Linked DNA regions of Methyloterricola oryzae. The protein of the gene in region 2 interacts with the protein of the main gene of each other region in a pairwise test. Links are inferred from orthologs where the notes say so. Each region holds a gene or a part of one and is shown on either strand. Other genes may lie near its edges. The genes, in order: EK23_RS10875 and ileS.

The links.
Region 1: the proteins of ileS (region 2) and EK23_RS10875 interact in binary tests that used the Escherichia coli proteins (3 or more experiments, as listed by UniProt). The link is inferred for Methyloterricola oryzae from one-to-one orthologs.

Annotation. Positions count from the first base shown.
Region 1 is NZ_JYNS01000007.1:5,561-14,079, forward strand. The notes cover bases 5,670-8,398. They hold EK23_RS10875 (HyaD/HybD family hydrogenase maturation endopeptidase), read right to left. Parts: upstream 7,476-8,398; coding sequence 6,864-7,475; downstream 5,670-6,863. Other genes in these bases: EK23_RS10860 (hydrogenase expression/formation protein), read right to left, coding at 5,670-6,201; EK23_RS10865 (thioredoxin domain-containing protein), read right to left, coding at 6,198-6,560; EK23_RS10870 (HypC/HybG/HupF family hydrogenase formation chaperone), read right to left, coding at 6,557-6,859; cybH (Ni/Fe-hydrogenase, b-type cytochrome subunit), read right to left, coding at 7,511-8,194; EK23_RS10885 (HupE/UreJ family protein), read right to left, coding at 8,205-8,398. In the rest of the region: EK23_RS10825 (DUF5765 domain-containing protein), read left to right, coding at 1-92; EK23_RS10830 (hypothetical protein), read right to left, coding at 172-513; EK23_RS10835 (methyltransferase family protein), read right to left, coding at 755-1,204; EK23_RS10840 (DEAD/DEAH box helicase), read right to left, coding at 1,434-3,140; EK23_RS10845 (cold-shock protein), read right to left, coding at 3,296-3,505; EK23_RS21725 (nickel-dependent hydrogenase large subunit), read right to left, coding at 3,946-5,094; EK23_RS10855 (rubredoxin), read right to left, coding at 5,165-5,329; more of EK23_RS10860, read right to left, coding at 5,335-5,669; more of EK23_RS10885, read right to left, coding at 8,399-8,519.
Region 2 is NZ_JYNS01000016.1:17,482-33,997, forward strand. The notes cover bases 6,108-9,467. They hold ileS (isoleucine--tRNA ligase), read right to left. Parts: upstream 9,131-9,467; coding sequence 6,308-9,130; downstream 6,108-6,307. Other genes in these bases: lspA (signal peptidase II), read right to left, coding at 6,108-6,298; ribF (bifunctional riboflavin kinase/FAD synthetase), read right to left, coding at 9,134-9,467. In the rest of the region: EK23_RS17190 (LysR family transcriptional regulator), read right to left, coding at 1-790; EK23_RS17195 (peroxiredoxin), read right to left, coding at 916-1,422; EK23_RS17200 (Gfo/Idh/MocA family protein), read left to right, coding at 1,578-2,588; EK23_RS17205 (phosphoribulokinase), read left to right, coding at 2,663-3,541; EK23_RS17210 (hypothetical protein), read left to right, coding at 3,750-4,283; EK23_RS17215 (dienelactone hydrolase family protein), read right to left, coding at 4,287-5,072; EK23_RS17220 (TlpA family protein disulfide reductase), read right to left, coding at 5,166-5,720; more of lspA, read right to left, coding at 5,816-6,107; more of ribF, read right to left, coding at 9,468-10,099; murein biosynthesis integral membrane protein MurJ, read right to left, coding at 10,108-11,634; rpsT (30S ribosomal protein S20), read left to right, coding at 11,796-12,071; proB (glutamate 5-kinase), read right to left, coding at 12,134-13,258; Obg family GTPase CgtA, read right to left, coding at 13,242-14,270; rpmA (50S ribosomal protein L27), read right to left, coding at 14,350-14,607; rplU (50S ribosomal protein L21), read right to left, coding at 14,623-14,934; EK23_RS24490 (hypothetical protein), read left to right, coding at 15,578-15,706; lipA (lipoyl synthase), read right to left, coding at 15,865-16,516. UniProt on the Escherichia coli protein: Catalyzes the attachment of isoleucine to tRNA(Ile). As IleRS can inadvertently accommodate and process structurally similar amino acids such as valine, to avoid such errors it has two additional distinct tRNA(Ile)-dependent editing activities.

The DNA.
Region 1 (8,519 bases), on a different replicon or contig from region 2:
TCGCCTTGTGCGTCTCGGTGATCAAGACCCCGATTCGCAAGTACCTGCACGTGGAAAGCTGGCCCTACTACCGCAGGGCCTACGCGGTGTGACCGGAACCACCTCGCGCTGACCAACGGCCAAAAAAAACCCCGCCGAGGCGGGGTTTTTCATATTGAGGGCCTGTTGAAATCAGGCGGCGCTGGTTTCCTGCGCGGCGCTGGTCTCGATCAGCGGATCGAAACGCTTGATCTGGGCGTGGCCGAAGTTGACCAGATCCAGCCCGATGTTCAGCACCAGATGATACAGCTCCGGCATGCGGTAGACCATCAGACCGACGTAGGCGAGCACGCTGATCCCGGCGACTGCGGAAATCACGGTGGGCAGGCCAATCAGCATGAGCAGGCGTATCACCTGCGCCATGATGTCCAGTGGCAGGATCAGGAGAACGCCGAAATACACCAGCGTCATGAACGTAAACAAGACGAAGGTCACGAATTTGAACACCTTGGCCAGAATTAAGTTGAGTTTCATGTTGGATCTTACCTTCCCGATTGTGCTTTAAGTTATGTGGTGAATGGTGTGTGGGTTCCATCCGTTCGCCCGCGTCTGGGCGAACCTCGGCGCGACCGAAAAACCGGCGCCTTCCGGTCGGCAGCGCCGCGAAACCGGGAGTAGGTTTGTTGGGCGCATCGCAAAGCCAAATTTAGTCGCGGGATTTTAACATAGCCGAAGTCTCGAGCTACTTCCTTTTCCGCGGCTCCGGGCAGGCCGATCAAAGCCAGCGACGCACCTTGGCCAGCAAGTCCGCGTATCCCGGGCCGAACAGGGTCTGTAAGCGTTCTTCCTCGAAACGGACAAATAACCGATCGACAACAAAGAAGAAGCTAAGCGGCGCCAGGAAAAGCCAGGGTGAACCCAGCAGGAAGGCAATGCCGGTGAGCGCCACCAGCAGCCCCAGGTACATGGGGTTGCGCGTCCACAGGTAGGGGCCTTCCATAACCAGCGCGGTGGGCTGGCCATGGGGCAATGGCGTGGTGCGCTTGTGCATAAAGCGTGCGGACGCCTCCACCGCCAGCAACAGCCCGACACCCAGCAAGGTTCCACCCAGCAGGGGATCGGAAACCTCCAGCGGAAGCGGCATCACCAGGCTCAGGCCCTCGCCGAGGCCGAGCAAGGCGAGCGCGTAAACGGGGGGTGGAATCAGCACGAGCTTGTCTTTCATCTTGAGTTCCTCACTATCGGGACATGAGATTCACGTGCGCGCTCAACCGCCGGGCCAGGCGGTGCGCCTTGCCGGACCTCGCCGGTCCGGCGCCTGTGACCCCGCAGAGGCCTTCAGGCCGCCGCGCGCTTCGAGCCATCACCGAGGACCACGCGGCATGGATAACCGCCGCCTCCCCGGGAAGCAAGCCTTCGAATCCGGACCCGAGCGGGAAACCCCGCGCACCACCTCAGTCCGCCGATTTTGGATAACCGGTCTTTTTCTTGGGCTTTGCAGGCTTGGCCGGCGGCTCGTCCGACCAAGGCCTGATCTTGATGGGCTTGCCCATGATCCATGTCTTTTCCAGCCGCTTCAAGACCTGCTTGGGGAGGTCCGGCGGCAGACTGACCGTACTGAAGGTGTCGTACAGTTTGATGTGTCCGATGGCCTTGCCGGGAATTCCCGCTTCATTGGCAATGGCGCCGACGATATCCTTCGGCGCCACGCCATCGGCACGCCCGACCTCGATTCGGTACAGACTGCCCTCATCGCCAAAGCTCCTGGGCGGACGCGCCTCCCGTTCCACGCGCGCCTCCCGTTCCACGCGCGCCTTCGGCCGGGGCTCCTCGGTCCGGGCCTGAGGCACCAGAGGCCGGTCCTTCTGCGCCAGAAAGGTCAGGGCCGAGGCCAGATCCAGCGGGGACAACTTCTGCTCTCGCCCCATCTGCTGGACGAACTCGCGGTAGAAGCTGAGTTCCTCCTCCTCCAGGGTCTTCATCACCAGTTCCTTGAACTGTTCCACCCGGCGATCAGCAATGTCCTGGTGGCTGGGCAGATGCATCTCCTTGATGCGCTGGCGGGTGGCGCGCTCAATGGCGCCGAGCATGCGCTTCTCCCGAGGCGCGACGAACAGGATGGCCTCGCCCTTGCGGCCAGCGCGTCCGGTGCGACCAATGCGGTGCACATAGGCTTCCGTGTCATAGGGGATGTCGTAATTGACCACGTGGCTGATGCGTTCCACGTCCAGGCCGCGCGCCGCCACGTCAGTGGCCACCAGGATATCCAGCGAATTCTTCTTCAGGCGGTCCACCACCTTTTCGCGCAGGGCCTGGCTCATGTCGCCGTTGAGGGCCGCAGCCGAGTAGCCGCGGGCCTCCAGTTTCTCCGCCAGTTCATCGGTGGCCAGCTTGGTGCGCACGAAGATGATCATGGCATCGAAATCCTCCACCTCCAGGATGCGCGTCAGAGCATCCAGCTTGTGCACCCCCGAAACCAGCCAGTAGCGCTGGGAAATGGCCTCCACGGTGGCGGTCTTGGCCTCGATGCGGGCCTCCTTGGGCTCCCGCAGATGACGCTTCGCGACCTTACGGATGGCCTCCGGCATGGTGGCGGAGAACAAGGCCACCTGCCGGGTCTCCGGAGTGTGCTCGAGTATCCATTCCACATCGTCGATGAAGCCCATCTTCAGCATCTCGTCCGCCTCGTCCAGCACCAGGGTGCGCAGCCCGTCCAGTGACAGGCTTTCGCGCCTCAGGTGATCCATCACCCGCCCCGGTGTTCCGACGATGACGTGCACGCCCCGGCGTAGTTGACGCAATTGCAGTTCCATGGACTGCCCGCCGTAGATGGGCAGGATATGGAAGTCCCGCAGATGGCGCGCATAGGTCTGGAAGGCTTCCGCCACCTGCAGGGCCAGTTCCCGCGTGGGGGTCAGCACCAGGGCCTGCGGCTCGCGCCGCGACAGATCGATGTGCTGCAGGATGGGCAAGGCAAAGGCCGCTGTCTTTCCCGTCCCGGTCTGCGCCTGCCCGAGCAGGTCATGACCCGCGAGGAGGTACGGAATGCTCGCCGCCTGGATAGGCGATGGGGTCTCGTAGCCCACCTCCCTGATCGCTTTCAGAATGGGCTCGCAGATGGCGAGATCGGTAAAGGCAAAACTGTTTTCGGTGGATTGCATCCGGGGGGAAACTCACTTAACGCTATAGGAAAAACGGGGAAGTCCTCGGTTTAGAGGACATGACTCGGGGCGCACCCGGGATCCGCACGGGCGGATGGGAAATAAAAAAGCAGGCCGGGTCAGGGCCTGCTTTTGAGCAGCGCAGAAAGCGCGCCTTACAGAACAGTGACGTTGTCGGCTTGAGGGCCTTTCTGACCCTGCACTTCGATGAATGAAACGGCCTGGCCTTCCTTCAAGGTCTTGAATCCGCTACCGACGATGGAACGGAAATGAACAAACAGATCGCTACCTTTTTCCCGCTGAATGAAGCCATATCCCTTTGCCTCATTGAACCACTTGACGGTTCCTTTCTGCTCTTGTGACATACTGCCAAATCTCACTACAAAAAATGACGCTCGCAGGAGCGCGTAACAATCCGTCATTTCGTCGCAACGACGGCCATCCGAACCGCGCGCCGGTACCCGGAAGAGCACGGGAAATCCCGCTTCCGCCCAAGTGTAACCCCACACGGTGTCGGCTAGGATACAGAAGGGTTTCAGGCCTTTCAACCAATTTTATGTAACAAAAATGTGTTTATTTCCTGCACGGAAAAACTCTTACCGGCAAACTGGGAAAGCCTTTCCAATCACGCCTAGCGCGGCTTAAGGCCAAAACCCCGAAGGTTGCCTGGAAAGGCCCCATCACAAAGGCCCGTCAATTAGAATCAATTCATATATATCAATATCTTATCGACCAAATAAGCGTCCCATCAACGCTCCTCGACCTGTCTGAGAGAATTCAGTGCGGACGGTCCCATCGAGCCGAGTCAGGCAAGCACGTTCAGCTCGAACGGAACGCAGGGGTCGACGGTCTGAAGAAACCCGCGGATCTTCTGCTCCAATTCCATCGGATCGCCGGCTTTGGCCCCCATCAGTCCCTGGTAAACCAATCCGCGGGGGTGAAAGTTCCATTCGGTGGGAGCCAGTATGCGGTATGCGCTTACCCTGCCCCACTCTTGCCCTACCCAGTGCATCAGACGACCGCGGGATGCCTCCACCTGGGCGAACCCGTTACCCGCCACCTGCTCAACGCCGCAAATCGGGTGTCGTAAGGGCGCGGGAGCGGCCAGGCCCTTGGCCAACAGCACAGTTTCCAGCATGCGTGCCAGGTTGCGCGCCAGTAGGCCTGGGCCATAGCGACGGGCGGCCTCGGCAATCAGGGGGTGGCCGGACTGCCTGGAATAGCAGGAGGTCTCGCAGGGAATACCATCCCAACTCGGCGTTGCCGCAAAGGCTCCAGGGTCGGACGAAAGCCACGATTGATCCAGCTTGGCGGCAGACAACGGCGGCAAGGCCGGCGAGGCGTGCGCGCCGAACTCGGCCCAGCCAGGCCTCAGGCATGCCGCCAACAGGCGCGCCACAGGTGCGTCCGAAGCCTGGGCCCAATCGAGCACGGCGTCCATGGAAGCATCGGTGAGCCGCCAGAAGCGTCCGAACAGAACCTGCAGGGCAGCGTGCAGCGTCGCCACGGCGGCCTCTCTGCTCGTGTCTGGCGCGCCCTGCGCCGCGCCGGCTGCCAGCGCCTGCACGGATGCAATGATCTCCCGGGCGAGCGCATGCTCGTTGGTTTTCGTCGGGACCGATTGCAGCAGGTTCAGACTGTGTTCCCTGACAGATTCCAGGTCCCTGAGGAACACCAACCGCCGCAGTTCATCGTCGGCCATGGGGGCATCGAGCACCGCGGCCAGCGCCTGCGAAGCGGCAAGCCTGTGGGCATGACCGCAGACGGAAAACACCACCCCGAGCATGGGCAGCACCGCCTCGCAAGGCTGGCCGATCAGCAGGCGGTCCACGGGCGGAGGGCGGCGCGGCTCGATTTCGACCTGCGTGATGACGCCGTGTTTGACGACACAGCGAACGCCGATTCCGCGTACCAGCGAAGCGGCCCTGGAGTGCTCAGCCTCGGAGTAAGCCACGTGACTCAGTGCGCGCCCACGCGTCTTCCATCCCCTACGCCAACCGATCGCGTGTATTGGAGAATCCAAGTCACTCCGGTACTGGGAGAAAGGCCGCCTTTTCGGCCTCGCAGCCCGGGCAGCGCCAATCCTCGGGCAGATCGTCGAAGGCGGCGCCCGGCGGTATCTGGGCAATTTCATCGCCTTCGGCAGGATCGTAGACGTACCAACAGATCCGGCACTCATGACGGTCCATGGCGCTTACGGTTCCAGGTCGAGCAAATCCGCGCGCATGTCCCGCACGCGCGCCAGGGCATCCTCCAGATCCTCGCGGGCCGCCATGGCGACCACCGGCATCTCGGTTATCTCCAGGGTATTCAGGATCAACTGCTCGGTGGAATTGAAATGCTGGACCCACCACACGTGAGGCAGGCCCGTCAGGCTGATGCGGCAATCCCCATAGCCCTTGGACAGGATGGACACACCGGCCAGGCCCAGGGTGGCCACCAGAAACTTCAGGTCCTCGGCCGTCAGGGGCAGCAAGGAAAGATTGAGGGTTTCTTCCCGGCCTGGCGCGAAGGCGGCTGCCTTGACGAAGATTTCATGGATCAGGGCCGGCGCATTCATCAAGTCCGAAGGGAACGCACTGGGCTCGGCCACGCCCGCTTTGTGATGGAGGTTCTGCGCCCAGGCGAGGAGCGCCGTTGGGAGCGATCCGGTTTCCAGATAGGCACGCCGCAAGCGGCCCGCCTCGAATCGGCGCACATGCCATATCCCGGGCACCACGGTCTCCCTGACCATGAGGCGCACGGCACCCGCTTCTCCCAGCGCGATGACTTCGCCCTCGCCCAGCACTTCGTTGACGAAGCGCTGCAAGGCTTCCTCGCCACCCGTCAAATCCAGGGGGTCCGGATGCTCGCCACGCAGGTTCGCTTGCAGCGAGGTTTCCAGCCATCCCAGCAGATCGGCGCCCACCGTGCTGTCGCGCCATTCAAACAAGGAAGGCATCGCAAAGGTCTGCATGCCCTGGGGCATCGCGGTGTACAGGCAATCCGGATCGTCATGGGGACTCACCGGCGCGGCGGGCTCGGTAGCGACCACCGTGAGGCTTGCCAAGGACTCGCTCATAGAAACAACCTCCCGATGCGTTCCCGGTATTCGGACCAGGCCTGGATGCGCGCCACCACGTCGCGGGGCTCGCCATCCTTGAACAGAACCAGCGCGGGGTAAACGGCAACGCCATAATCCCGCGCCAGAGCGGCGGCCTGCGCAGGGGCCGCGACGGCGGCGCGCAGGTTTGGAAATCCCTTGAGCAGTTCCGGCAGGACCACCGCCAGATCGAAGTTCTCGGGATACAGCTTAGGGTCGTTGAAGAAGCACAAGGCCCCGAACTCCTGCTGGCTCAGGAACTCGGCGACACCCTCGCCATCCAGCACCGGCAATGCGCCACTTGCACAGACGCGTTCGATCAATTCGTTCAGTGTCACGTCGATCCTTTCAGAAAATCGGGCAGCTGCGGCTCGCGGCCGACCAGATCGGCAAACAGATGGTCCACATCCAATTCCCCGGACATGGCCAGGCCAAGTCCTTCCAGGGCGGCCTGAATCTGCTCCGCACGCTCGGCGCTCAGCACTTCGCGCGCGGCGTCGCGGAACACCAGTACCCAGGCTCCCGCAGGCTGGATTCCGATGAGGCGCATGTCGATCATCGCCTGACGTCCCCCACCCTCGCATAGGCTCTGGAACTCGCCCTCCGCCAGCACCTGCATGGGGATACCGATGCACATGGGGCTAAGGCTCTGGGCGAAGCGCCATGAAACGCGCATCCCCAACGCGGCAGGCCTCCTCGGCGCTGGGGCGCTCCCGCTCATAGCGGGCAATATCCATCACCTCGTCGCCGGGAGCAGACTCTTCACATTCCCTGGCCCCGATGCCTTGCTCCACCAGGTAAGCCAGCACTTTCGCCACCGCCGGTTCCAACTGCGCACGCACCACCTCGCTGAGGCTGCCGCCGTAGTCCTCCAGCACCTGCGGCTGCACGCCGATCAGACACAAGCGCGAAGGCATCCGCCCCATCAGTTCGCAAAGGGCCAAGACCTCCTGGAAACTGACCTGGTGCAGGCTCATCTTCTTCGTTCCGAGAAAGGCAGGCACCTCGCCATCGCGCAATTCCACCAGGGCGCCGGGCTCCAGGTTGAAATCCACCGCATCCACCACGACCAGGGTGTCGCAATCCTGCACGTAGGGAATCAGGCCCAGCCCCTGGGTGCCGCCATCCATGATGGTGACCTGGTCCGGAAAGGCATAGCGCCGCTGCAAAGCCTGGGCGACGCGGACGCCGAAGCCTTCGTCGGCCCAGAGGATATTGCCGATGCCGAGGATTAAAGTTCGTTTTTCAGACATGATCAGGCGACGTGTCGTAAACGGGCTAACGCGGTTCAAGGCCTCCCATCTTTCCAGACCCGCCAGCCATCGATCATGGTCGAGGTGACGGATTGACGGGACATGATCTGCTCGCGCACCGCCACATAGATGTGGATGATGGCGAACACCACCAGATACCACATGCCCAGATGATGCCAGGTATGCACGTCCTGGCTCTCGCCGAACAGCGGAATCACCCAGCCGAAGAGGCGGTCGGCCCAACTGCCCTCCCCCAGGCCCTCGCCATACAGGGCAAAACCGGTCACCACCATGAAGGCCGAGCCGAGCACATAGAACAGGAACATGGCCAGCCCCGCCAGCGGATTGTGGCCGGCATGCTTGCGCGGTTCCTTCACCAGGAACAGATACCAGAGCACTTCGTGCAGCAGGCCTTCCCACCAGTCCTTGCTGGCGACCCTGGGCATGAACAGTTCGCGGGCATAGTGATTTCCGGCGTAAGCCCAGTAGATTCGGCCGATCAGGCCCACGGCCAGGACGTAGCCGGCGGAGAAGTGGGCAAAGCGGATATAGCCCATGAGGAAGTGATCGCTGGCTTCGCCGGAGGTGACCACCGGCGGCGAGGCGATGAACCAGCCGGTCACCGCCAGCACCAGGATGGCGGCGGCATTCACCCAGTGCCACAGCCGGACGGGCTTTTCGTAGACGTAAACGCGATCAGGCAAGGTCGTCGCAGCCATGACAGCTCTCCTAAGCGCTCTGCAACATCAGGACGATGCCCAGGGACGTCAGCAGTCCGCCAAGCACACGCAGGCAGCCGGGCACCCTCATTGCCAGCCTGCCCATCCAAAGCCCTGCCAGCTGCAGCAGCCCGGTCCCGGCGAGAAAACCCAGGGCGTAAACCGCAAATCCCTGGCCACTGGCCACCTCGGCGCCATGAGCGGCCCCGTGAAACAGCGCGAAGAACCCGGCCATGAAGGCCGCCACGGGAAAGGCGAAGCGGGTCTTGGCGACGACCAGCAAACCCAAGACCAGCACCGATAAGGCTATGCCCGTCTCGATGCC
Region 2 (16,516 bases):
GGAAGGACTCAACATCTAGCACCACCAAGCGCCCGTCTTCAAGCTCCCGCTCCACCGTATGCAGTGATACCACGCCCAACCCGAGCCCAACCTCCACTCCCTGCTTAATGGCGGTGTTGGTATTCATCTCCATGCTTCCAGAAATGTTGAAACCGTGCTCAGAGAAGAATCGTTCCACAGAGCTGCGGGTACCGGAACCCTGTTCGCGCATCAGGAACGTTTCATGCTTGAGCTGGGCCGGACTGATGCTCTTTGTCCTCGCTAGAGGATGAGCTCCTGGCGCGATAACTACCAGCGGGTTATCCATGAAGGGCTCGGCGACGAGATCCAACTCCTGTGGCGGCTGACCCATGAGAACAATGTCCGCCTCATTGTCATCCAACTGTTGCAGTAGCCCGCGTCGATTAGTCACCTTGAAACTGACCTTTACCTTGGGATACCGACGGACAAAGTCAGCCAACAACCGAATGGCAAAATAATGCACGGTGCTAGCTACCGATACTGCCAACTTCCCGCCATCAGTGCCCTTTAGCTCCTCGATGAGCTGTTCCGCCTCTTCCAATTGCTGGGAAATGGTTTTGCTAAGGCGGTAGAGTTCATCCCCAGCACGCGTTAGGTAGATCTTCTTGCCCAACCGCTCGAACAGTGGCAGACCGACCGTTTCCTCGAACTGTTTGATCTGCATCGAGACAGCCGGTTGTGTGAGAAAAAGCTCTTCGGCTGCCCGGGTAAAGCTGAGACGGTGCGCAACGCGTTCGAACACTTTGAGCTGGCGCAAGGTAATATTCATGAATCAGGGCAACAGGCCGGTATCAATCCAGATCAATTTTGACGAAAACTGAATCGCCTTGGCTAGCGTCAAAGTCATCAGCGGTCGCCTTAACCGCAGCGCGCTCCGGCTTACCTTATGGCTGATCAGAGTTTTTCCAGCATGGCCTCGGCGGTGGAGAGTTCCAGTTTGCCGGCCGCCTCGACGGTAATGTCCTTGACGACGCCATCGTCAACGATCATGGCGAAGCGCTGACAACGCAACCCGAAACCTTTGGCTGATAGGTCGAATTCCAGTCCCAGCCGAGCCGTGTACTCCGCGCTCCCATCCGCCATCATCCGAACTTTGCCGCCAACATGATTGCTCTGGCCCCACGCAGCCATGACAAAGCCGTCATTGACTGACATGCACCAGATCTCATCGACTCCCTTTGACTTGAATTGTTCGGCGGCAGCTATATACCCCGGCAGATGCTGCGCGGAGCAGGTCGGCGTAAATGCGCCGGGAACGCCGAACACTACAATTCTTTTTCCTTTCGTCAGGTCCGCGACCGACAGCGCTTGTGGCTTGGTAGGGCAACCGGTGGCGGAATCAATATCCGTCGATTCGTAGAGCGTGCCTTCGGGCAGACGTTCGCCGGCTTGGATGGTCATGAGTGTGCTCCTGAGCAGAGTTCAGTGTGAAGCGCCAGCATGGCTGAAGCGCGCGGCGAAGTCAAAATGCCAGAAAAACTCACCCGCGCGAGGCGGGATGACAAATTTTTATCACAGCGACTATGATGGTGCCCCACCACGAAAAAGGCCATGTTATGAACGACCAGATCAAACTTCGATGGGGCATCCTAGGCGCTGCGCGCGTCAATGAACGTTTGATGCCCGCCATTGCCTCGGCGAGCAACGCGCAGTTAGTCGCCTGTGCCAGCAGGCGCCCGGGCGCTGCGGAGGAAACCGTTCGGCGCTATGCCCCGGCTTGTTCCGGCGTGAAGACCTATGACAGTCTGGAACCGCTACTCGAAGACGAGCAGGTGCAGGCCGTCTATCTGCCGCTGGCAAATCACGAGCATGCCGAATGGACTGTCAATGCGATTCGCCACGGCAAGCATGTTCTCTGCGAGAAGCCCATGGCTCTCAACGTGGGAGACATTGACGCCATCGAGGCAGAGGCCAGCAAACACGGAGTGACGGTCATGGAAGGTTTTATGTACCGTTTCCATCCGCAGCACGCGCGCGTTCTAGAGTTGATTCGGTCAGGAATTCTGGGCGAGATCCGGACTGTAAAGGCCAGTTTCTCGTTCATGATGCGACCGGCCCGCGTGTACCGGCTGGCGCAGTCGGTCGCCAACGGCGGTGGCGCCATGTGGGACATTGGTTGCTATGCCATCCACGCGTTAAGGATGTTTTTTGAGCACGACCCCCTCTGTGCGAACGCGATGGCAAAGTACGTGGACAGTGGTGCCGATGTCAGCAGCGCTGGTGTGCTCGACTACGGAGATGGTCGCTATGCACAATTCGACTTCAGTTTTGAGAGGGCGCGGCGCTGCGAATACGAAGTCATTGGCACCCAGGGCGGTGTCAAATGTCATGTCGTTTGGCAACTGCCGGGCGATGTGCCGGTGATTTCCTGGTGGACCGAGGACGGGCGTCAATGCGAGGAGCGTCTTCCAGTTGCTGACCATTTTCGCCTCGAGATCGAGCACTTCAGCCAGTGCGCGTTGTCAGGTTCGGCTCCGGCGCTGTCACTGCAAGACGCAAAATCCAACTGCAGGGTCATCAATGCGGCGGTGCAAGCCGCGGCAGAGAAGCGGATGATTTATCTATAAGGAAGGGCCAAAAAAGCCTGGGGCCGGTCAGATCTCCAGCATAGAGCAAACATAACTACAACAAGGAGTCAGGCATGTCGAAAATGCACCCCGTCATAGCCATTACCGGTTCCTCAGGGGCTGGAACCACCACCGTCAAGCACGCCTTCGAGCACATTTTTTTCAGGCTGCAGGTGCGGCCGTTGGTCCTCGAGGGGGACAGTTTCCATCGGTACGACCGCGTCGCGATGGCGGAGCAGATCAACAAGGCGAATCAGGAAGGGCGACATTTCAGCCATTTTTCCCTGGGGGCCAACCTGCTGGATGAATTGGCGAACACGTTCAAGCAGTACGGAGAGACGGGTACCGCGAAGCGCCGCTACTATGTCCACAGCGACGCCGAGGGTGCCGAACTCGGAGGCTACAAGTCGGGCACCTTCACGCCCTGGGAAGAAATTCCCAAGGGTACGGACCTGCTTTTCTATGAAGGGCTACATGGAGGAGTAAGAACGGACACGGTCGACGTGGCACGGTACACGGATCTCCTTATCGGCGTAGTTCCCATCGTGAATCTGGAGTGGATTCAAAAGATCCACCGCGATACCGCAGAACGGGGCTATAAGGCGGAGGACGTGACGGAAGTGATCCTAAGGCGCATGTTCGACTATGTGAAAGTCATCACCCCGCAGTTCACCCATACGGACATCAACTTCCAGCGGGTGCCGACGGTGGACACGTCCAATCCTTTCATCTCCCGTGACATCCCAACGGCGGATGAAAGTTTCGTGATCATCCGCTTCCGTGATCCACGCAAATTCGATATCGACTTCAAATACCTGCTGGCCATGCTGCACGGCTCCTTCATGTCGCGCTACAACACGATCGTCATTCCCGGAGGCAAGACCGGACTGGCCATCGAAATCATTTTCCGGCCCATCGTTGAAAAGCTGATCGCTGACAGCCGGAGCTTCTGAACGGCCGCCCCTCTATCACTATCAGCGGCATGCCAGGAGGACAGGCGTGTCGCTTGAAACTCGCGCGCGGAGGTGACGAAAACGGCGCTTGAGGAACTCTCGTGATTTTGTACTGTCACAAATGAGGCTTAAAGGCATGAACTGCCGCCGATAGCTGGCGGCCACGCCTTTGCTTGACTGAGTCCATCAGCCAAACAGGAGCCTGAGAATGATGTTCAAATTTCCCGATGGAATGCACGACGGCAGAAACCAGCCATGGGGCGGCGCGTCCGCGCACGGCCCGAGGTTTTGGTCTGTTCTCGGAGTGTTCCTGCTGTCGGTGGTTTTAGGTGCGGACCTAATCTGGAATCTGCTTACAGAGGGAGCAACTTTCCTTTGTGAGTACATCGCGGAGCAAATGGAAAGTTTTTTCCAGGCCCGCTTTGGTCTGGACCTTTATCACGCGCAGATGGCGACAGCCTATACCGGCGCGGTGATTCTGCTGCTCTCTGCCCTGTTTGGACTCCGCAAGCTGGCTCGATGGGGGAGTCATGTCAGAGCGGATGGGGAAGTCTGGTGGCGCCATCATCACGCACATTTGCGGCTGATGTTGGATCGGGAAAGAGACAGGGCGCTTATATGGTGGAAGGGGCTCGATCTATTGAATAAGTCCGCTGTCGTCATCGCACTTTTCGTAATGGCTGTGCCGGTTGCTGTCCTGCTTTCTTATGGTCTTGGTATGGTGGTTGCCGAAATCTTGTGATGCTCAACGCCCAAAGCTAGCAAGAAGTAATGCACGCATCGCCTGCCACGATTTTTGATCCGCCTCGGCGTTGTATGCCAGAGGAAGACCGTTAGCCTTTCCGTAATGGTCGGCGTCTGGATTGGTGAAGCTGTGCTTGGCGCCTGGATAGCTAACGAATTCATAATGTCCGCCGGCATTCCCCATTTCCTGCTTGAAAGCATCTATGCTCTGCGGTGTTATGAAACTGTCCTCGGCACCGCTGAGTACAAGAATCCGGGACTTGATCTGACCCTTCTTGGCTGGGACTGATGTGTTCAGGCTGCCATGAAAGCTGACCACGGCTTTGAGGTCTACGCCCTGGCGCGCCATGTCCAGAACCGTGGCGCCGCCGAAACAATAACCTATGGCGGCTATCGCATCCGGGTCTACCGAGGGCTGCTTCTGTAACAGTGTCTTGGCGGCAAGAAAGCGTTCCCGCGCAACGTCCGCATGTTCCGCAACGCTGTTCATGAAGGCCGCAGCCTCCTTGGGATGTTCCGTTGTCTTGCCATCCCCATACATATCGACCGCCAGTGCCGTGTACCCCAACTCGGCCAGCATGCGGGCTCTTGTTTTGGCGTACTGGTTCAAGCCCCACCACTCATGAACCACGAGTATGCCCGGCTGCTTGTCTCCCTTACTAGCATCCCAGGCCAGATAGGCCTTCATGTGGGTGTCGCCGGCCTGGTAGTCGACGGTCTGCTCGCGCACTTCGGCATATACGCTGGCGCTGACGAGCACGCTGAGCAGCAGGAACAGTGGTTTCACGGACTTGTCGCTCCCAATCGGATTCAATAACGTGGGCAACTTGCGGCGGCCAATCATCGTCCGATAGACGATTTCATGGGAGGTCGTTTTCGACTAGGAGGCTGGTTCGGCCAGCAACTTTTCAATCAGCTGGCGAGTCTTCTCCGCTTCGCCGGGTCGGAAACCCAGATGAACTCCCCGTATGACGCCCTTGCGATCGATCACGTAGGTCGACGGCATGGCATGAACGCCGAAATCCATTGGACACTGACCGCCATTGTCTGCGACCACGGTGAAATGGGCGGGATGCGCGCTCAGAAAAGCCTTAGCTTCCTCCGGATCCTCATCGAGGTTCACTCCGAGTACCTGAAGGCCACGACCTGACAAATCCTGATGCAGCTTGCTCATAAAAGGGAATGATTGGGCACAAGGTCCACACCACGACGCCCAGAAATCGACATAGACCACCTTGCCTCGGTACTGCGGCAAATTATGCACTGATTTCCCATCCAGCGTTGCTAGATGACAATGCGGTGCCGGTTGTCCGACCTCGGCTGCGTGAAGCGCGACCGAAAAGGTCATGACGAAAGGGAAAGCGAGTAATGGACGGAGACTGAATGGCATGGTGCTAACCGATCTTACATGGGGAGGATTGCTTTTCAGAGGCATGCAGGCACTTCGCCTGAGGCCCCAAACGTCCAATGTCTAAGTTTTCGGTCCGGACGTCAAGGCCTGGCGGGCCGTTGGCTGGCACGTATCCTGACCTAACTCACCGTGTCAGTGTCGGCGGTGCGTGCGGCCATGACAGCATCGATCAGCAGCATGCCGACCCCTACCGTGATGGCCGAATCGGCGATGTTAAACGCTGGCCAGTGCCAGTTTGCATAGTAGGCGTCGAAAAAGTCGATGACGTAGCCATACAAAATCCGGTCGATGAGATTCCCGATGGCGCCACCAAGAACCAGCGCCCAGGCGCAGGCCTCGAATCGGCGATCCTTGGGCAATCGTTTCAGCCAGATCGAAATGGCCACACTCGCAACTAGGGCCAGCGTGATGAAGAACCAGCGTTGCCAGCCACCGGCCTCACTCAGAAAACTGAAGGCTGCGCCTTGGTTGCGCAGGTAGGTCAACTGAAAGCAAGGGATCAGTTCGATGGTTTCATGCAGTTGCATGGATGCATCCACGACGCGCTTGCTGATCTGGTCCAGCAGCACCACCAAGCCGGAAAGCCACAGCCATTTCAGCATCGCGACACCTCAGACATAGCGGCGTGTTTCGCCGGGACCGTCCACGTTTTCTACGCAGCGGCCGCACAACTCCGGGTGACCGAGTTGGCTCCCTACATCCTCGCGGTGATGCCAGCAACGCACGCACTTGGGCTTGTCACAGGCGACCACGCGCAGTTCCAAGCCGTCGATGGCAGTGGGCAAGGTGGCGACGCTGTTGTCGGCTGGCAAAGCGCGCGCATAGGAAGTGATAAACACAAAGCGCAGTTCGTCTTGCAGTGGTTTGAGTCGTTCTAGTACGTCCGGGGCGCAGTGAAGTTCCACCTCAGCATCCAGAGACGAGCCAATCTCGTCGCGCACCCGCAGTACCTCAAGTTCCTTGCTGACCGCCTCGCGCACGGAAAGCACAAAGTCCCAGAAGGCACGGTTCATGGGGGCTTCGTCGGAGAGTGGGAACAGTCCTTCGTACCATGTGGCGAGAAAGACCGAGTCCATGCGCTCGCCGGGAAGATAACGCCAGATCTCGTCCGCGGTGAAACTGGTGATGGGAGCGAGCCAGCGCACCAGTGCCTCGGCGATGTGGTACATGGCGGTCTGCGCCGAGCGCCGCGGCAGGCTGTCGCCCTTGCAGGTGTACTGACGGTCCTTGGTCACATCCAGGTAGAAGCTGCCCAGGTCAACGGAGCAGAAGTGATGCACTTTCTGGTAGACCAGATGAAACTGATAGCTGTCGTAGGCCGCGATCACTTCCTGTTGAAGTTCCCAGGCTCGGCCGACCGCCCACTGGTCCAGGGGCAACATGGAGTCGGCCGAAATCAGGTCCCTGGCCGGGTCAAAGTCGTTGAGATTGGCGAGCAGGTATCGCGCGGTATTGCGTAGCCGGCGGTAAACGTCAGAAGTCCGCTTGAGGATTTCGTCGGAAACACTCATCTCGGCGCGGTAGTCAGTGGCGGCTACCCAAAGCCTAAGGACGTCAGCACCCAGGGTCTTCATGACCTTCTGCGGCGCGACTACATTGCCCTTGGATTTGGACATTTTTTTGCCCTGCGCATCCACGGTGAAGCCGTGGGTCAGCACGGCACGGTAGGGCGCGGTATCATTGATCGCAACCGCCGCCAGCAGCGAGGATTGGAACCAGCCTCGGTGCTGGTCCGAGCCTTCCAGATACAGGTCGGCGGGACAGTGCAGGTTCTCGCGGCGATTTAGCACGCAATAGTGGGTGACGCCGGAATCGAACCAGACGTCCAGCGTGTCGTTCATCTTGCCGTATTGTTCGGCTTCCTCCCCCAGCAGCTCTCTGGCGTCCAATTCAAACCAGGCATCGATGCCGCGCTGCTCTACGCGTTGCGCCACTTGCTCGATGAGCTCAAGGGTGTTGGGGTGAATTTCCCCCGTCTGCTTGTGCAGGAACAAGGCAATGGGTACGCCCCAATTGCGCTGCCTGGAGACACACCAGTCCGGCCGGTTGGCGACCATGCCTTCGATGCGCGCCTGACCCCAGTCCGGTATCCATTGGACTTCCGAAATAGCGTCAAGGGCGTCCCGGCGTAAGTCCTTCTTGTCCATGGCGATGAACCACTGCGGCGTCGCCCGAAAGATCACCGGCGTCTTGTGCCGCCAGCAGTGCGGGTAACTGTGCTCGATACTGGTCTGGTGCAGCAGTCCGCCATGATCCTTGAGTACTTCCACGACCTGCGGGTTGGCGGTGATCACATGCTGTCCCGCGAAAAATGGCGTTCCAGGCAGGAACACACCGTCATCGCCGACGGGGTTGTCCACCGGAAGGTCATAACGCAATCCCACCGCGTAGTCTTCTTGGCCGTGGCCCGGCGCGGTGTGGACAGCACCCGTGCCCGCCTCCAGGGTCACATGCTCGCCGAGGATGATCGGCACCTCCCGCTCGAGGAATGGGTGCTTGAGCATGAGGCCCTCCAGGGCTGCGCCTTTGCAGTAAGCCAAGACCCGGTAGTTCTCCACCCCAAGGCGGTGCATGGTATCTTTAAGTAGCGCGTCGGCCAGGATCAGCCGCTCGCCCGTGTCTTCCAGCAATGCCACCGCGTAATCCAACTCGGCGTTGAGCGCAACCGCTTGGTTGGCCGGGAGCGTCCACGGGGTGGTGGTCCAGATGACCACGGACAAGGGCCCATCGCCTTCGTGTCCCGGAACCGAGTGGCACTGGCGCAGAACGGCCGCAGGATCGAGGACCTTGAAGCGTACGTCAATGGCCAGGGAGCGCTTGTTCTCGTATTCCACCTCTGCTTCGGCCAGGGCCGAGCCACAATCCGTGCACCAATGCACGGGCTTGGCTCCCTTGATCAGGTGACCGTTGGCGCAAATCTTTCCCAGCGCCCGGATGATGTCCGCCTCGAAGCGGAAATCCATGCTCAGGTACGGATTGTCCCACTCGCCGAATACGCCTAGACGAATGAACTCCTGTTTTTGCAACTCGACCTGTTCTGCGGCATAGGTACGACAGGCGGCGCGGAACTCCGCCGGATTAACTTTGACGCCGGCTTTGCCGATCTTCTTCTCCACCATCAGCTCGATGGGCAGACCATGGCAATCCCAGCCCGGTACATATGGCGCATCGAAGCCAGCCAGACCCTTGGCCTTGATGATGATGTCCTTGAGCACCTTGTTGACCGCGTGACCGATATGGATTTCTCCGTTCGCGTAGGGCGGGCCGTCATGTAGGATGAATTGGGGACGCCCGACAAAGGACTCGCGAATCTTGCGATAGAGATCGCTATGCTGCCACTGCTGCAATTGTTCCGGCTCGCGCTGCGACAGGTTTCCCTTCATGGGGAAATCCGTGGTGGGAAGATTCAGCGTTGCTTTGTAATCCGTGCTCATGATTCAACTGACACTCATCGGGTCAAGATTTGCAAAATAATCCCGCGCCGCCTGGGCGTCCCGGGCGATCTGCGCGGCCAGGGCGTCGACCGACTCGAAACGGCGCTCATCGCGAAGTTTCTGGTGAAAATGAACCTCCGCAAGGCGGCCATAGAGGTCGCCGGCGAAGTCGAACAAGTGGGTTTCCAACTGGATGACCGCATCGCCTCGCACCGTGGGACGCGCGCCGACGTTGGCCACGCCGGTAAGCTGGCGGCCATTTATTCCACTCATTGTAACGGCAAACACCCCTTGCAACGGAGACTTTTTGCGCTGTAACGCTATGTTGGCGGTGGGAAAACCGATTTGCCGGCCTAGGCGGGCGCCTGCCCGTATGCGGCCGCAAATGGAATAGGGGCGCCCCAGCAGGCGGCGCGCGAGGTCAAGGTTCCCGTCGGCCAATGCCTCCCGGATCAAGGTGCTGCTGACGCGTTGACCGTCGACCTGTACCGAAACGGTGTCGGCAACTTCATAGCCGGCGCGGCGGCCAAACTCCTGGAGCAATTCAAAATTGCCGAGGCGGTGGCGGCCGAAGCGGAAGTCGTCTCCCACCACCAGGTAGCGCACCCGTAACCGTTCCACCAGAACCTTTTCAATGAACTGCTCGGCGGGGAGGTCGCCCAGCCGGGCGTCGAAGTGCAGCAGCAGAACCCAATCGACTGGCAGCTCCGACAAGGCACGCAGTTTTTCCCGGAGCCGCGTGAGGCGGGACGGCGCCTGTTCGCGCTGAAAATATTCGCGTGGCTGGGGTTCGAACAGCACCACGACCACCGGGATGCCCAGGCGCTTTCCCTGTTCGGCCAGATTTTCAATGACGGCGCGGTGTCCAAGATGCACGCCATCAAAATTGCCGATGGTGGCGACGCAGCCGCTGGCGCATGGAGGGCATTGAAGTCCCCGAACCAGGCGAAGTTGACCACTCTCGGACATGGACTTGCTCAACCCGCGGCCTGCAATGACAAATGCGGCGCACGCAGGCCGCTCAGCCAAAGCGTGGCAAAGTAGGCCAAAGTGCCGGCGCCGATCCAAAGGCCAAGGTGCAGTGCGCGCTCAAAATGCTGCCAGTGCTGCCAGGGCATTTCCCGCACATTGAACGCCAAAAGCATTGACATGACGAGCGTTGATCCGAGAACGCGTGTCAGGAACCAGGGCCAGCCAGCCTGAGGGCGGTAGATACGCGATTCAAGCAATTTTGTAACCAGGGCCGCAGCGTTCCACAGCGCTGCCAGTGCCGTTGCCAGGGCCAGACCGGCGTGGCCCCAGCCTTCTGGAGCGAGGACGATTCCGAGAACGACGCCAAGGGCCGCGTTGCCTGCCATGGAGTGCAGACCAAGGCGGAGAGGGGTTTTTAGATCGTGGCGCGCACTGAACCCTGGCGTCAGGACCTTCACTGCGACGAATCCGGGCAATCCCAAGGCGAAACAAGCAAGGCTGCGGCTGGCCATGGTCACATCGTCGGCGCTGAATCGGTCAAACTGGAACAAGGTCGAGACGAGGGCGGGAGCTAGAAAAACCAATCCTGCTGTGGCGGGCAAGGCGATTAGCAGCACCCATCGCAAGCCCCAGTCCAAAGCGTGCGAGAAGGCGGCGGGGTCCCTGCGCGCGTGGGTGCCCGACAAGTGCGGAAGAATGGCGGTTCCCAATGCGACACCGAGCAGGCCCAAGGGAAATTCCACCAGGCGGTCCGAGTAGTAAAGCCAGGAGACGCTGCCGGAGGCCAAAAAGGATGCGGTGAGTGTGTCGATCAGGAGATTCACCTGGGTTGCAGAAACCCCGAGGATGGCTGGCCCCATGGACTTCAGGACCCGCACGACGCTCCGGTTCTTGAAATCGCAGCGAGGGGCCGCCAAAAGTCCGGCCTGCTTCAGGGCGAAAGACTGCAAAAGCAGTTGCAGCAGGCCTGCCGCAAGCACACCCCAGGCCAGTGCCGTGATGGGCTCCTCCAGACGCGGCGCCAGCCAAAGAGTCATGCCGATCATGGTCAGATTCAGCAGGGCCGGGGTTATCGCAGGAATGGCGAAACGGCCGACGCAGTTCAACGCAGCGGCTGCCATGGCTGTCAACACCACAAAAAACAGGTAGGGAAAGGTGATGCGCAGCATGTCGGCACTCAGGTCCCAGGTTTCGGCACTGGCTTGAAAGCCGGGAGCGAATGCCAAGATCAGCAAGGGTGCAGCGAACGAGCCGGCGAGGCTGACCATAAACAACAACAGTGCAAGCGTCCCTGACAGCGGAGCCAGGAGATTCCGAATGGCCGGTGCGCCGGCGCTGAAAGCCGGAACGAAGGCTTGGGCGAAGGAGCCCTCGGCAAACAGTCGGCGAAGAAAATTCGGGATCCTGAAGGCAACGAAAAACGCGTCGGTAGCCGCATCGGCTCCAAAATAGCGGGCGATCAGAATGTCCCTGACGAAGCCCAGGAGTCGCGAGATCAAGGTCATCGTGCCGACGATGGCCGTCGACCGCATGAGATGCCCGCTCAGTTCCTCACCCCGTTGTTGAAAAAGCGCTTAGTATAAAGTGCCGGCAGGGTTGCGCATAGGCGCATCGGGCGTGTGGTTGACAATGTCCAGCCGAATGGACGAAAATACAGAGCTCAAAATCGAATTCGTCGTTCAGGGGTTTTATCTTGGCCAACATCGCTTCAGCAAAAAAACGTGCCCGCCAGGCAGAAAAGAACCGCGCGCACAACGCCGCAGCGCGCAGTCGGCTGCGCACTTTCATCAAGAAGGTTCTGCTCGCCGTTGCAGGCGGGGATATCGACAAAGCACAGGCCGCGTTCCGCGAGGCCGTGCCGGTGATCGATTCTTCCGTCAATAAGGGTTTGATTCACCGCAATAAGGCCGCGCGCAGCAAGAGCAGGCTCAGTGCCCGCATCAAGGCGCTGTCGCTGAAATCCGCGTAATTCTAAAGGTTTCCCTGAGCCGGGCGGGATGGGTCCGGCTCAGGGGGCTTTGCGGCTCCAGTTCAGCTCAGCACCAAATTGTCTCGGTGTATGAGCTCTTCCTCGTCCACGTATCCGATTAGCTCCTCAATTCGGGTGCTGGGAACCCCTTTGATTCGCCGAGTTTCCTCCGAGTCGTAGTTCACCAGGCCACGCGCGATCTCCTTGCCTGACCGGTCCAGGCAAGCGACCAGATCGCCGCGACGGAATTGGCCGCTAATCCCGGTGACGCCGATGGGCAGAAGGCTCTTGCCAGACTCCCGGAGCACCCTAACTGCCCCGTCATCCAGAAACAGTGAGCCTTTTAGCTTGAGTTGGCCGGCCATCCAGCGCTTGCGTGCGATGAGCGCGTCGGTGTCCGGCGTCAGATAGGTACCGACACTTTCCCCTGCTGCCAGCCGCATAATCACCGACTCCTCCCGACCGCAGGCAATCAAGGTTCCGGCGCCGGAACGAGCCGCTAACCGTGCTGCTCTGAGCTTGGTGATCATGCCTCCGCGTCCCAGTCCACTGCGGCTCTCGCCGACCATCTCGGCCAGACGGGGATCATTGATGCTGGCCTGCCCGACCAGTCTGGCAGTGGGGTCCACCGTCGGGTCGCGCTCATAGAGGCCTGACTGGTCCGTTAGGATAATGAGCAGGTCGGCTTCGATGGAATTTGCGACCAGGGCTGCGAGCGTGTCGTTGTCGCCGAAGCGGATTTCATCGGTGGCGACCGTGTCGTTCTCGTTGATGATCGGAATGACGCCTAGTTCCAGCAGCGTGTTCAGCGTGCTGCGCGCATTGAGGTAGCGCTGCCGGTCGGACAGGTCTTCGTGGGTCAATAGAATCTGCGCGGTGTGCAGACCGTGGCCCTGGAATAGGGATTCGTAGGTTTGCACCAGCCCCATCTGTCCCACTGACGCAGCGGCCTGCAACTGGTGCAGCGCTTTGGGTCGGACCTTCCAGCCCAGCCGGCTCATGCCCTCGGCGACCGAACCGGACGAGACGAGAACGACCTCAATCCCTTGTTTACGCAGTTCGGCGATCTGCTGGACCCAGGCGGCGATGGCAGGTTTGTCGAGACCTCGGCCGCCACCAGTCAGCAAGGCGCTGCCGATCTTGACGATGACACGGCGTGGTCGCTTGAAATCACTCCTCAGGGTCATGGGATGCTTGGGTGAGAAAGTCCATAACTTGAAACATCAATGGCTTAAGGCCATCACCCCGCAGGGCCGAGATGCGAAAAACCGGTCCCTGCCAACCCAGTTCGTCGACGATCGTCTGGCAATGGACATCGACCAGCTCAGCGGGGAGTTGGTCGACTTTATTCAGTACGAGCCAACGCGGCTTTTCTTCCAACTGTTCGTCCCACTGCGTGAGTTCATGGATGATTTTGCGCGCCGCCTCGCAAGGCTGCTCTTCGCTTTCGTAGGGCACTACATCGAGGACATGCAGCAGCAAACGGGTGCGCGCGAGGTGCTTGAGGAATTGCATGCCGAGACCAGCGCCATCGGCGGCGCCCTCGATCAGGCCCGGGATGTCCGCCATGACAAAGCTGCGCTGGTCATCCACGCGCACCACGCCCAGGTTGGGATGGAGGGTGGTGAACGGGTAATCGGCGACCTTGGGCCGGGCGGAAGAAACGGCGCGGATCAGGCTGGACTTGCCTGCATTGGGCATACCGAGCAAGCCCACGTCTGCGATCAGCTTCAATTCCAGTTTCAGGTAGCGCTTTTCTCCGGGTGTGCCCTTGGTGGCTTGCTGCGGCGCGCGATTGGTGCTGCTCTTGAAGCGGGCATTGCCGATGCCGTGGAAGCCTCCCTGCGCGACGAGCAGTTCCTCCCCCTCGCGTGTCAGGTCTCCGAGTTTCTCTCCCGTTTCGGCGTCATAGACGATAGTGCCGGTAGGCACCCTGACGTGACAGTCTTCGCCCTTGCGGCCTGTACAGTTGCTGCCGGAGCCGTTCTGCCCGCGCTCAGCCCGATGGGTAGGGTTGTAGCGGAAGTCCACCAGAGTATTGAGGTTGTTGGAGGCGACCAGAAATACGCTGCCGCCGTCACCGCCGTCACCGCCGTCTGGTCCGCCCAAGGGGACATATTTTTCCCGGCGAAAGCCGACGCAGCCGTTGCCGCCGTCGCCTGCTTCGACTCGTATTTCAGCTTCGTCGACAAATTTCATGTGCGGTGACAAAAAAGCCTCGCACGGGACGAGGCTTTTGGGGTGGAGCTCCCGAAGACCAAATTCAAGGCACGGGCGATCAACCGGTTACGATGCTGACGTACTTGCGCTTCTGCGGGCCCTTGACATGGAACACGACCTGCCCGTCCGCGGTGGCGAACAGGGTGTGATCCTTGCCGCAGCCTACGTTGTCGCCAGGGTGGAAACGGGTGCCCCGCTGACGCACGATGATGCTGCCGGCGCTCACGGTCTGGCCACCGAAGCGCTTGATGCCGAGGCGTTTGGATTCAGAGTCGCGGCCGTTGCGGGAACTGCCACCTGCTTTTTTGTGAGCCATGAGAATCTCCGATGCTTAACCCGAAATGCCAGTGATCTGGATTTCGGTATAATTCTGGCGGTGCCCTTGGCGCTTCATGTGGTGCTTGCGCCGCCTGAACTTGATGATGTTGACTTTCTTGTGCCGACCGTGGGACTTGATCGTTGCGGTAACCTTGCCTCCCGCAACGAATGGCTGACCGACCTTGACCCCGGAATCGGACTGGATCAGCAGAACCTTGTCGAACTCAATCTGCTGACCGGCCTCTGCGACAAGAGTCTCGACCTTCAGGGTCTCGCCTTCCTTGACCCGGTATTGCTTGCCGCCCGTTTGGATTACCGCATACATGTTGAAAAGCTCCGCGAAGCAAAATTTCTTTTAGAATTGCGTATTTTCTATCGATCGGCGGCTCATGTCAAATGGCGATGGCGGCGCGGCTTGCTGTCCAAGTCGACTCTTGCATTTTGCTCCGATCTTATTTATAAAAAGCCCGTGCTGTTAAGCACTCCCAAACAAGTAGAAGCATATTTTTAGTGTTCAACATGAGGAGGAATTTATGAAGAAGCTAGTTCTGTGCGTTATCAGCGTTGCAATGCTGTCTGTCGCCATGGTTGGTTGTGGCAATTCCCCTGACGGCGACAAGCAGAAAGTGAGCGCTGCCGTCTCCCCGAGCCTCTAAGCATTTCTACCTCGGCGCGGGGCGACCTGATATATCGCGGCACACACGTGTCGTAGCAGGAAATAAGAAGATAAGGTTTCCGCTGCTGGGGAGCATTCTGTAAAGCCCGGTCCTTTAAGGACCGGGCTTTTTTTGTCTTTGAACCTGGTGCGCGTAAGTGGTTTTGGCTTAAGCCTTTAAAGACCAGCACACGAGTACTTTCGCTTGACAGTCGGAGCGCACGCGGTAAGATAGGCGACGCAATAGCAGTCAGAGCAATTCTGCACTCTATTTATAGATCACCTTTTACAAACAGATAAGGTAGGGCAAGAAATGGGAGCCATCCTCGATTTAGTTGAAAAAATGAGATCCCCCATGGGTATCGTTGTCACCATCGCGATCATCGCTGCTGGTGTATTCTTTATCCGTTGGGTCTTCGCCGACGATCAAGAAAAACAATAAGGCTCTGAGAAGTGGCAAGCATAGGGCGGAAATAGCTCAAGCGAACGATCCTATACTTGCCACATCCGATCTAAGCCAGGACCAGAAGTGCCACTCAAGGAGCCCGTAAGGGCTCTTTTCGTTTTCGTGTCTGGATCTCGCTTTCCGCTACACCATTTCTAACGCCCGTCCCCTTCCACGGCAATCATGCCAGCTGCTTGCTGGTCCGCATGGTAGGATGAGCGCACTAGAGGCGCGCTGGCGACCTGGCTGAATCCCAGATCGCGCGCCAGTCTTGCGTAGTCGTTGAACTCCTCAGGCGTTACATAGTCGACCACTGGTAAGTGGTCCCGGCTGGGCTGCAAATATTGGCCAAGGGTCAGCATGTCGCAGCCGTGCTCGCGCAAGTCGCCGAGGGTGGCCAGCACCTGATCCCGCGTTTCGCCCAATCCAAGCATCAGACCGGACTTGGTGGGAATGTCTGGATGGCGGAATTTGAAGCGCCGCAGCAGTTCCAAGGAGCCCTGGTAGTCCGCGCCGGGCCTGGCCTGTTTGTAAAGTGCAGGCACCGTTTCGAGATTGTGATTGAAGACGTCGGGCGGCGAAGCAGCCAGCGCATCCAGGGCTTTCTCGACCCGGCCGCGGAAGTCAGGCACCAACACTTCGATGCGGGTTCGCGGTGATTCGCGGCGAATCGCCGTTATGCACGCCGCGAAGTGCGCGCCGCCGCCGTCGCGCAAGTCATCGCGGTCCACGGACGTGACGACGACATAGCGCAAACCCAGCTTGGCGATCGCTTGCGCCAGGCGCTCGGGCTCCAGGGAATCCAAG